One region of the Rhizobium sp. KNZ2-6A genome, then DNA from elsewhere that is predicted to be linked to it. Evidence: predicted binding sites of a transcription regulator. Region 1 holds the regulator's gene; the other holds the start of a gene.
What was found. Region 1 encodes PhoB, which activates phosphate uptake and scavenging genes when phosphate is short. Its sites were predicted from a motif close to TGTCATNNANCTGTCAT; they were not measured.
Positions count from the first base shown of each region.

Region 2: a site for PhoB is predicted at 1,362-1,378, ahead of phnC (phosphonate ABC transporter ATP-binding protein). Genes of this name have one in related genera too.

Region 1 is NZ_JBNDIC010000016.1:23,638-28,182, forward strand. It holds gene pstA (phosphate ABC transporter permease PstA) at 1-110, shown strand, start outside; gene pstB (phosphate ABC transporter ATP-binding protein PstB) at 125-940, shown strand; gene phoU (phosphate signaling complex protein PhoU) at 992-1,705, shown strand; gene phoB (phosphate regulon transcriptional regulator PhoB) at 1,736-2,419, shown strand; gene ACPYOP_RS13430 (GcrA family cell cycle regulator) at 2,671-3,204, opposite strand; gene ACPYOP_RS13435 (acetylornithine transaminase) at 3,629-4,545, shown strand, end outside.
Region 2 is NZ_JBNDIC010000014.1:78,568-83,112, reverse strand. It holds gene phnD (phosphonate ABC transporter substrate-binding protein) at 1-275, opposite strand, end outside; gene phnC (phosphonate ABC transporter ATP-binding protein) at 371-1,225, opposite strand; gene ACPYOP_RS12375 (pyridoxamine 5'-phosphate oxidase family protein) at 1,450-2,004, opposite strand; gene ACPYOP_RS12370 (DapH/DapD/GlmU-related protein) at 2,161-2,778, opposite strand; gene phnL (phosphonate C-P lyase system protein PhnL) at 2,775-3,482, opposite strand; gene phnK (phosphonate C-P lyase system protein PhnK) at 3,492-4,268, opposite strand; gene ACPYOP_RS12355 (alpha-D-ribose 1-methylphosphonate 5-phosphate C-P-lyase PhnJ) at 4,265-4,545, opposite strand, start outside.

The sequences.
Region 1 (4,545 bases):
GTGCCTTCGTCGAAAGAACGTCCGGCGCCATCATCGTCCTGCTTTTCTTCCTCGTCGCAATGAACATCGGCGCCATCCTGCTGCGCCGCCGCTTCGAACGGCGCTGGTAAGGGAGGGCCGAGGAATGAACATGATGAGCGAAGCCGCAAGCGAAAGAGCCTTGGCCAAGAAGATGACCACGATCCCCTACAAGATGATCGGCCAGGACGTCTCGGTTTTCTATGGGGACAAGCGCGCGCTCTTCGACGTCAACCTGAAGATCCGCGCCAATACGGTGACGGCGCTCATCGGCCCTTCCGGCTGCGGCAAGTCCACCTTCCTGCGCTGCCTCAACCGCATGAACGACACGATCGAGACCTGCCGCGTCACCGGCAAGATCACGCTCGACGATCAGGACGTCTACGACAACAGCATCGACGTGGTGGAGCTGCGCGCGCGCGTCGGCATGGTCTTCCAGAAGCCCAACCCGTTTCCGAAGTCGATCTATGAGAACGTCGCCTATGGGCCGCGCATCCATGGCCTGCATCGCTCCAAGGCCGATCTTAATCATATCGTCGAGACCAGCCTGCAGAAGGCGGGTCTTTGGGGCGAGGTCAAGGACAGGCTCCATGATGCCGGCACGAGCCTTTCGGGCGGTCAGCAGCAGCGCCTGTGCATCGCGCGCGCCGTTGCCGTCAGTCCGGAAGTCATCCTGATGGACGAGCCGTGCTCGGCGCTCGATCCGATCGCAACCGCCAAGGTCGAGGATCTTATTCATGAGCTGCGGGAAAACTTCACGATCGTCATCGTGACGCATTCCATGCAGCAGGCAGCCCGCGTTTCGCAGCGCACCGCAATGTTCCATCTCGGCCATCTGGTTGAGGAGAACGACACCGATAAAATGTTCACCAATCCCGACGATTACCGCACGCAGGATTACATCATGGGCCGTTTTGGTTGATGATGGCAGGCGCGCGGACCCTTTCACACAGTTCACCTTGAGGATAGAAAAATGGTCTCCACACACATTCTCTCTGCCTATGACGAAGACCTGAAGTTCCTGACGCGCCGCATTGCGGAAATGGGCGGCCTGGCCGAGCAGATGGTCAGCGACAGCGTACGCGCATTGGTCCAAAGCGATGCCGCCCTTGCGCAGAAGGTCATCTCAGACGACGTCGTTCTCGACCATGCCGAGCGCGAGGTCGGCGACAAGGCGATTGTCACCATCGCCCGTCGTCAGCCGATGGCCGCCGACCTGCGCGAGATCATGGGCTCGATCCGCATCGCTTCCGATCTGGAGCGCGTCGGCGATCTCGGCAAGAATACCGCCAAGCGCGTCATCGCCGTGCAAGGCACCGGCGTTCCGCGTCGTCTCGCCCGCGGCATCGAGCACCTCTCCGAACTGGCGCTGAGCCAGCTCAAGGAAGTTCTGGACGTCTACGCCACCCGTTCGCCCGACAAGGCCGTATCGATCCGTGAGCGCGACGAGGAAATCGACGCCATGTACACCTCGCTCTTCCGCGAGATGCTGACCTACATGATGGAAGATCCGCGCAATATCACCACCTGCACGCATCTTCTATTCTGCGCCAAGAACATCGAGCGCATCGGCGACCATGCCACCAACATCGCCGAGACGATCTATTACATGGCGACAGGCGCGCAGCCGGAAGGCGAGCGCCCGAAGGACGATACCGCCAATACCGTCGGCGCGGTGACGGAATAATCTGGAAGCGAAAAAGGAGACCAAAGGCGCATGGTTCCGAGAGTTGCTGTTGTAGAAGACGAGGAAGCGCTGAGCGTTCTGCTGCGCTACAATCTTGAGGCCGAAGGCTTCGAGGTCGACACGATCCTCAGAGGCGATGAGGCCGAGCTGCGTCTCCAGGAGCGCATCCCCGATCTCTTGATCCTCGACTGGATGCTCCCCGGCGTATCGGGCATCGAGCTCTGCCGCCGGCTGCGTATGCGGCCGGAGACGGAGCGCCTGCCGATCATCATGCTGACGGCCCGTGGCGAGGAAAGCGAGCGCGTGCGCGGGCTTTCCACCGGCGCGGACGATTATGTCGTCAAGCCGTTCTCGACGCCGGAGCTGATGGCCCGCGTCAAGGCGATGCTGCGGCGTGCCCGACCGGAGGTTCTCTCCACGGTGCTGCGTTGCGGCGATATCGAGCTGGACCGCGAAACCCATCGCGTCCACCGCAAGAGCCGCGAAGTGCGGTTGGGGCCGACGGAATTCCGCCTGCTGGAATTCCTGATGTCCTCGCCGGGCCGCGTCTTCTCGCGCTCGCAGCTGCTGGACGGCGTATGGGGGCACGATATCTATGTCGACGAACGCACTGTCGACGTCCATGTCGGCCGCCTGCGCAAGGCGCTCAATTTCTCCAATATGCAGGATGTCATCCGCACCGTTCGCGGCGCGGGCTACTCCATGGAAGCCTGAGCGGGAATACCCGATCAGGCACTCGACATTACAGCGCCGCGCGTCTTTCAAGACGTGCTAAGGTCGCTGTAACACCTTGGAATGCTGCATAATTTTCCCTTAAATCGATTTCGATTTAGGGAATTATGCAGTAGCGGCGGAAACAGAAAACGGGCCCCGAAGGGCCCGTTTCTTTATCTCAGTCATGGGAGCATTTCCAGGAAAAGTGCGGAGCGGTTTTCCGTCCGGGATGCGGGAATGCTCTGAGCATCTCAGCCGCGCGGCTGAGCCGGCCGACGCCGTTCGTGCACTGGCTGGTAGGCCAGGCGCTGATGGTAGGTGCAATAGGGCGATGAATCCGGGCTTTCGTTGCCGCAGAAGTGGAAATCGTCCTTCAGCGGGTCGCCCACCGGCCACTTGCAGGTGCGCTCCGTAAGCTCCGTCAGGCCGAGACGGCGGGAAATCGGAACGACGACGTTCGAGGCCGGGCGATATTGGATCTCGTTGACGGCATCGACTTCGATTTCTTCCTTCAGCATGGTCGCGCCCTGCTGGCGGGTAATCGTGCGGGTTGCGACGCGAGACGTGTAATTCGGAGCGCGGGGCGCGGCACTGCTGCGCTTCGGCGTACGTGCCGCAGTCGCCGTGCCGCCCGCCTTCGCTCGGCCGGGAAGGTTCAGGCGGTGCACCTTGCCGATGACGGCATTACGGCTCACGCCGCCAAGCTGCGCAGCGATCTGGCTGGCGCTTAACCCTTCGGACCATAGCTTCTTCAGCTTCTCGACGCGTTCGTCTGTCCAATTCATGCCCTGTCTCCGCTGTCGCGTTTCCGATGGCAGAATCCCTCACCATTGCCTCGCATGGGATCGAGGCACGAAACGCTTTAAAATTGTGGTGACTAGTTCCGCCGCATGCAGTCTAGCAATTGGTTTTTAACCTAGTGTGAGGCTGACTCCGTGACAAGAGTCGCGGGAATCTTGAGGAATCGATTTCGAGGTTTTCCCCAACTTGCTGCCCCGGCGTGGCATTTCTGCAATAGGCAGTGCCGAACGCATCTCTTTTGGCCGCCAGCGCTTTCTCGCACCTGCTAAATCGCCAGTTTTGTTGACATCGCGGTGCAAAACATCAATAGTGCCCAGGCCGCCGCAAGGCGGCATTTTTGATTTTTTCGGACCCGTTTCATCGAATGGAAGCGATTGGTCCTTAGGGTTGTGATCGAGGAGACATGCCATGGCAGAGACCGCGCCGCTTTACGATACCTATCTGCGTGCTCCGCTGCGGTTCGAGCGAGGCGAGGGCGTCTGGCTGGTTACCGAAAATGGCGAACGCTATCTCGATTTCGCAGCCGGCGTTGCGGTCAATTCGCTGGGTCATGCTCATCCGCATCTGGTTGCCGAACTAAAGGCGCAGGCCGACAAGGTCTGGCACCTGTCCAACCTCTATGAAGTACCCGGCCAGGAAAAGCTGTCGAAGCGGCTGACGGAAGTGACCTTCGCCGACAAGGTGTTCTTCACCAATTCGGGCGCGGAGGCGCTGGAATGCGCCATCAAGACGGCGCGGCGCTATCAATTCGCCAAGGGACATCCCGAAAAGTTCCACATCATCACCTTCGAAGGCGCCTTCCACGGCCGCACGATCGCGACGATCGCCGCCGGCGGCCAGGAGAAGTATATCGAAGGCTTCGGCCCGAAGGCGCCGGGTTTCGATCAGGTGCCGTTCGGTGACCTCGATGCCGTTCGCGCGGCCATCACCGACGCGACGGCCGCGATCCTGATCGAGCCGGTTCAGGGCGAGGGCGGCATCCGTCCCGCGACCAACGAGTTCCTGCGTGGCCTGCGGGAGATCTGCGACGAGCATGGCCTGCTGCTGGTTCTTGACGAAGTGCAGTGCGGCGTCGGCCGCACCGGCAAGCTCTTCGCCTATGAATGGGCTGGGATCAAGCCTGATATCATGGCCGTTGCCAAGGGCATCGGCGGCGGTTTCCCGCTGGGTGCCTGCCTCGCGACGGCGGAAGCCGCCTCGGGCATGAAGGCGGGCACGCACGGCTCGACCTATGGCGGCAATCCACTTGCCATGGCAGTCGGCAATGCGGTGCTGGACATCGTGCTCGCCGACGGCTTCCTGCAGCATGTGCGCGATATCGCTCT
Region 2 (4,545 bases), on a different contig from region 1:
TAACCGGAAGCGCCGAGTTCGGCGAAGTCGAGCGTGCCGCCGAGCAGACCCTGGATGACGCCGTTATAGTCGGCGGCCGGGAACAGCGATACCTTTTCGAAGCCGAATTCCTTCTTCAGGTGATCGGAAAGGCAGGCATAGTTGCGCAGGCGGTCGGCTTCGTTTTCGCCGCCGAGAATGCCGACGCGGAATTCCTTGAGATCTGCAGCGTTGGCAGCAGCGCCGGCTGCGAGCGCGACGAGCGCCGTAGCGGCAAAGAGTGCTTTCTTCAGCATGGGTTCGTCTCCTGATTAACCGGTGTCCCCGGGTGTCTTCGGTCTGGTAGAAGAAATGCGCCCTTGACGCGGGCCTTCGATCCCGGCCGTCCCTCTCAGAGACCGGCCAGTGCCAGCGGTTGCGGGCCGGCAGATTCGGTCGCCGCGGCTTGCGCGGCCGGATCGGCAATGTTGATGGAGGTCGACGTCATGGTCTCGTCGATGCCGGCGCCGTCCTTGTCGGTGCCGTAGATTTCCTTGACGGCGGCGGCCGTCAGATCGGCCGGCTTGCCGTCGAAGACGACCTTGCCGGCCGCCATGCCGACGATGCGTTCGCAATAATTGCGGGCCGTATCCAGCGTGTGCAGGTTGGTGATGACGGTGATGCCCTCGCGCTCATTGATATCGCGCAGTGCATCCATGACGATCTTGGCGTTCAGCGGGTCGAGAGAGGCGATCGGCTCATCGGCCAGCATCATCTTCGGCTGCTGCATCAGGGCGCGGCAGATGGCCACGCGCTGCTGCTGGCCGCCGGAAAGCGTGCCGGCCATCTGCAGGGCCGTTTGCTCGATGCCGAGGCGCTCCAGCGCGGCGATGGCCTGGATGCGCTCCTCGCGGGTGAAGACGGAAAGGAGGCTCAGCACGGTCGAGCGCTGGTTCAGGCGACCGAGCATGACGTTGGTGAGCACGTCGAGGCGCGGAACCAGGTTGAACTGCTGGAAGATCATGGCGCAATCGCGCTGCCAGCTGCGCAACGCACGGCCGCTGAGCTTGGAGACCTCAGTGCCGGCGAAATGGATGGAGCCGGAGCTCGGGTCGGCGAGGCGATTGATCATGCGCAGCAGCGTCGACTTTCCCGCGCCGGAACGGCCGATGACGCCGACCATCTGTCCTTGCGGTATGTCCAAAGTCACGGAATCGACAGCGAGCTTGTTTCCAAACCGGCGCGAGACATTCCTGAGTTCGAACATAGTGCTTCCCTTTCGCGGCTGCCGGGCTGCAGAAATTTCAGCGGTACCGGTGCTAAGAATGGGCGCATGCCCCTGGCTCGAAGGGAGTTTCGACGGGGTTGGCGCCAATCACAAGGCAACCGATTAGTCCCGCTTCATGAAGCTCCGATGTCAGTTTTATGTAACTGCTGTTACAATTCCCGGCGATTTTGCAAGATTAGCCGGCTGAGAGCTTTCCGTTAAATTTAGCCGTCAAACATGCCTGTCGGCAAGCCGTCCATGCTGAAGCTGTTCTTCTCGCGCCGGTATTCCTCAATGCCGTCAGGACCCTTGGCCTTGGCCCATTGATCAAGGCTCGGCCTCTCGCCTTCATAGGAAAAGAGCGGCACGCCGAAGCCGCAGGAGGTCTGCACGAGATCGAAGTCCAGCCACACGATCTGCCGCGCGCCGAGCGGCTCTTCATCTGCATAGTAATCGTGCAGCAATTCACGATATTCGGGTGTCGATCGGTGAATGATGCGGCCCCGGCCATAGAGACGCAGGATCATAGGCGGTCCCTCGACCGCGCAGAACATGATGGTCAGCCGCCCGTCTGCCTTCATATGGGCCGATGTCTCGTTGCCGCTGCCGGTGCGGTCGAGATAGATGGCGGTGTTCGGGGAGATGATGCGCAGGCACAGTGTCTCGCGCGGCGAAACGTTGACACGGGAATCGGATGTCGCCGATGCCGTGAAGAAGATATGCTGCCGCGCGATGAAATCGCGCAGCCGGTCATCGATGCTGGAAAACTGCTTCGCCATGAAAACTCCTCTCGATCCCCAATTACAAGGATCATCTGAAAGCTGAAACGCGCTGTCAGCGCCTTGCAAGCCGGGTTCGGGCGGAAAACGTCCTCAGCTTTCCATTTCAGCGCAATTCCGGACGGAAAACCGCTGCACACTTTTCCTGGAATTGCGCTAAGCGTCGTAGCGATCCAGAAAATCCTCCGCAGACAGGGCGCGGAAATCCGCAAGCGCCGTGCGCAGGCGGTCGTGATCCCAATCCCACCAGGCAAGCTTGTCCATGCGCGCGCCGATCTCGGGCGTGAAACGCTCGCGGATCAGCTTGGCCGGCACGCCACCGACGATCGTATAGGGCGCGACATCTTTGGAGACGACTGCGCCGGCGCCGATGACCGCACCGTTCCCGACCATCACACCCGGCAGGATCGTGGCGCCGTGGCCGATCCAGACATCGTGACCGATGACGACCCGGTTGTCGCGCCGCCAGGTGAAGAAATCGGTTTCCATGTCGGCATCAGGCCAGTAATCGGCGGCGCGATAGGTGAAGTGATGCAGCGTGGCCCGCCATGTCGGATGGTTGGTGGCGTTGATGCGCACCGCGGCGGCGATGTTGACGAACTTGCCGATGGTCGCGCACCAGACCGCGCCGTCCTGCATGATGTAGGAATAGTCGCCGATCTCGACCTCGTCGACGCGGCAGCGATCGGAGACCTCGGTGTAGCGGCCGAGCGTCGAATTGTTGACGCTCGCCGAAGGGCTGATGAAGGGCACCTCGCCCAATTTGCGGCTCATGCGGCGGCCTTCCGCGGCGAGAATTGGGAGACGTCGAGAATGCGGCTGCCGACGGCCTCGCGCACCTCTTCGTCGTGGAAGATGCCGAGAAGGGCGACGCCCGCCTGCTTCTTGCGTTCGATCATCTCGACGACGACGGCCCGGTTGCGGGCGTCGAGCGAAGCCGTGGGCTCGTCGAGCAGCAGGATGCCGTGGTCGGTGATGAAGCCGCGCGCGATGTTGACGCGCTGCTGCTCGCCGCCGGAGAAGGTGGCGGGCGGCAGCTGCCAGAGTTCCTGCGGCAGGTTCAGCTGTGCGAGCAGTTCGGCCGCCCTGTCGCGGGCATCGGTCACAGATACGCCGCGCGCCAGCAGCGGTTCGGCGACGACATCGATGGCGGCGACGCGCGGCACGGTGCGCAGGAACTGGCTGACATAGCCCATCGTATGGCGACGGACGTCGAGCACGGTGCGCGGGTCGGCCGCGGCGAGATCGACGATCCTGCCCTTGTGCGTCACGAGGATCTGGCCGGTGTCGACGGCATAGTTGCCGTAGATCATCTTCAGGAGCGAGCTCTTGCCGATGCCGGACGGGCCGCCGAGCACGACGCATTCGCCCGAGGCGACGGAGAAGGAGACATCGGCGACGACGGGGAGGCGAAGGCCATCGCGCAGATGCATGGTGAAGCTTTTGAAGACTTCGGAAACGACGAGTGGGGTTGCCATGTTTGTTCCTCAGACCTGCAGGATCGAAGAGACCAGCAGTTGCGTATAGGGTTCGCGTGGGTCGTCGAGCACGCGGTCGGTCAAGCCTTGCTCGATGACGTATCCGTCCTTCATCACCATCATGCGATGCGACAGAAGCCGGGCGACGGCGAGATCGTGCGTCACGATGATGGCCGACAAGCCGAGATCATTGACGAGGCCACGCACGAGGTCGAGCAGACGGGCCTGCACGGACACGTCGAGGCCGCCGGTCGGTTCGTCCATGAACACGAGGCGGGGACCGGTTACAAGGTTGCGGGCGATCTGCAGGCGCTGGCGCATGCCGCCGGAAAACGCGCGCGGCTGGTCGTCGATGCGGTCGGCATCGATCTCGACCCGCTCCAGCCAGTCGATGGCCGTGTTGCGGATATTGCCGTAGTGGCGGTTGCCGATCGCCATCAGCCGCTCGCCGACATTGGCGCCGGCGGAAACCGTCATGCGCAGGCCGTCGGCCGGGTTCTGATGCACGAAACCCCAGTCGGTGCGCATCAGGAAGCGGCGCTCGGCCTCATTCATGCGGAACAGGTCGCGATAGGTCTCGTCGCGCATATGGTATTCGACGCTGCCCGTTGTCGGCAGCAGCCGCGTCGAGATGCAGTTGAGCAACGTCGTCTTGCCGGAGCCGGATTCGCCGACGATGGCGAGAACTTCGCCGGGCCAGAGTTCGAAGGACACGTCGCGGCAGCCGATGCGGCTGCCGTAGAATTTCGAGATGTCCTTGACCTTGAGAAGAGGTGAGTCACTCATTCGGCGGCCTCCTTGCTGCCAGGCAGTCCATCGGATGCCAGCCCATTTGGAGCCAGCATTGGGCCGGCATGGCCGTGGGCGCGGCGATCCTCGCAGAAATCGGTATCGGAGCAGACGAACATGCGGCCGCCCCTGTCGTCGAGGATCACCTCGTCGAGATAGACCTGCTCGGCGCCGCAGAGCGCGCAGGGCTTGTCGAAGCGCTGCACCTCGAACGGATGATCCTCGAAATCGAGGCTGACGACTTCGGTATAGGGGGGTACGGCATAGATGCGCT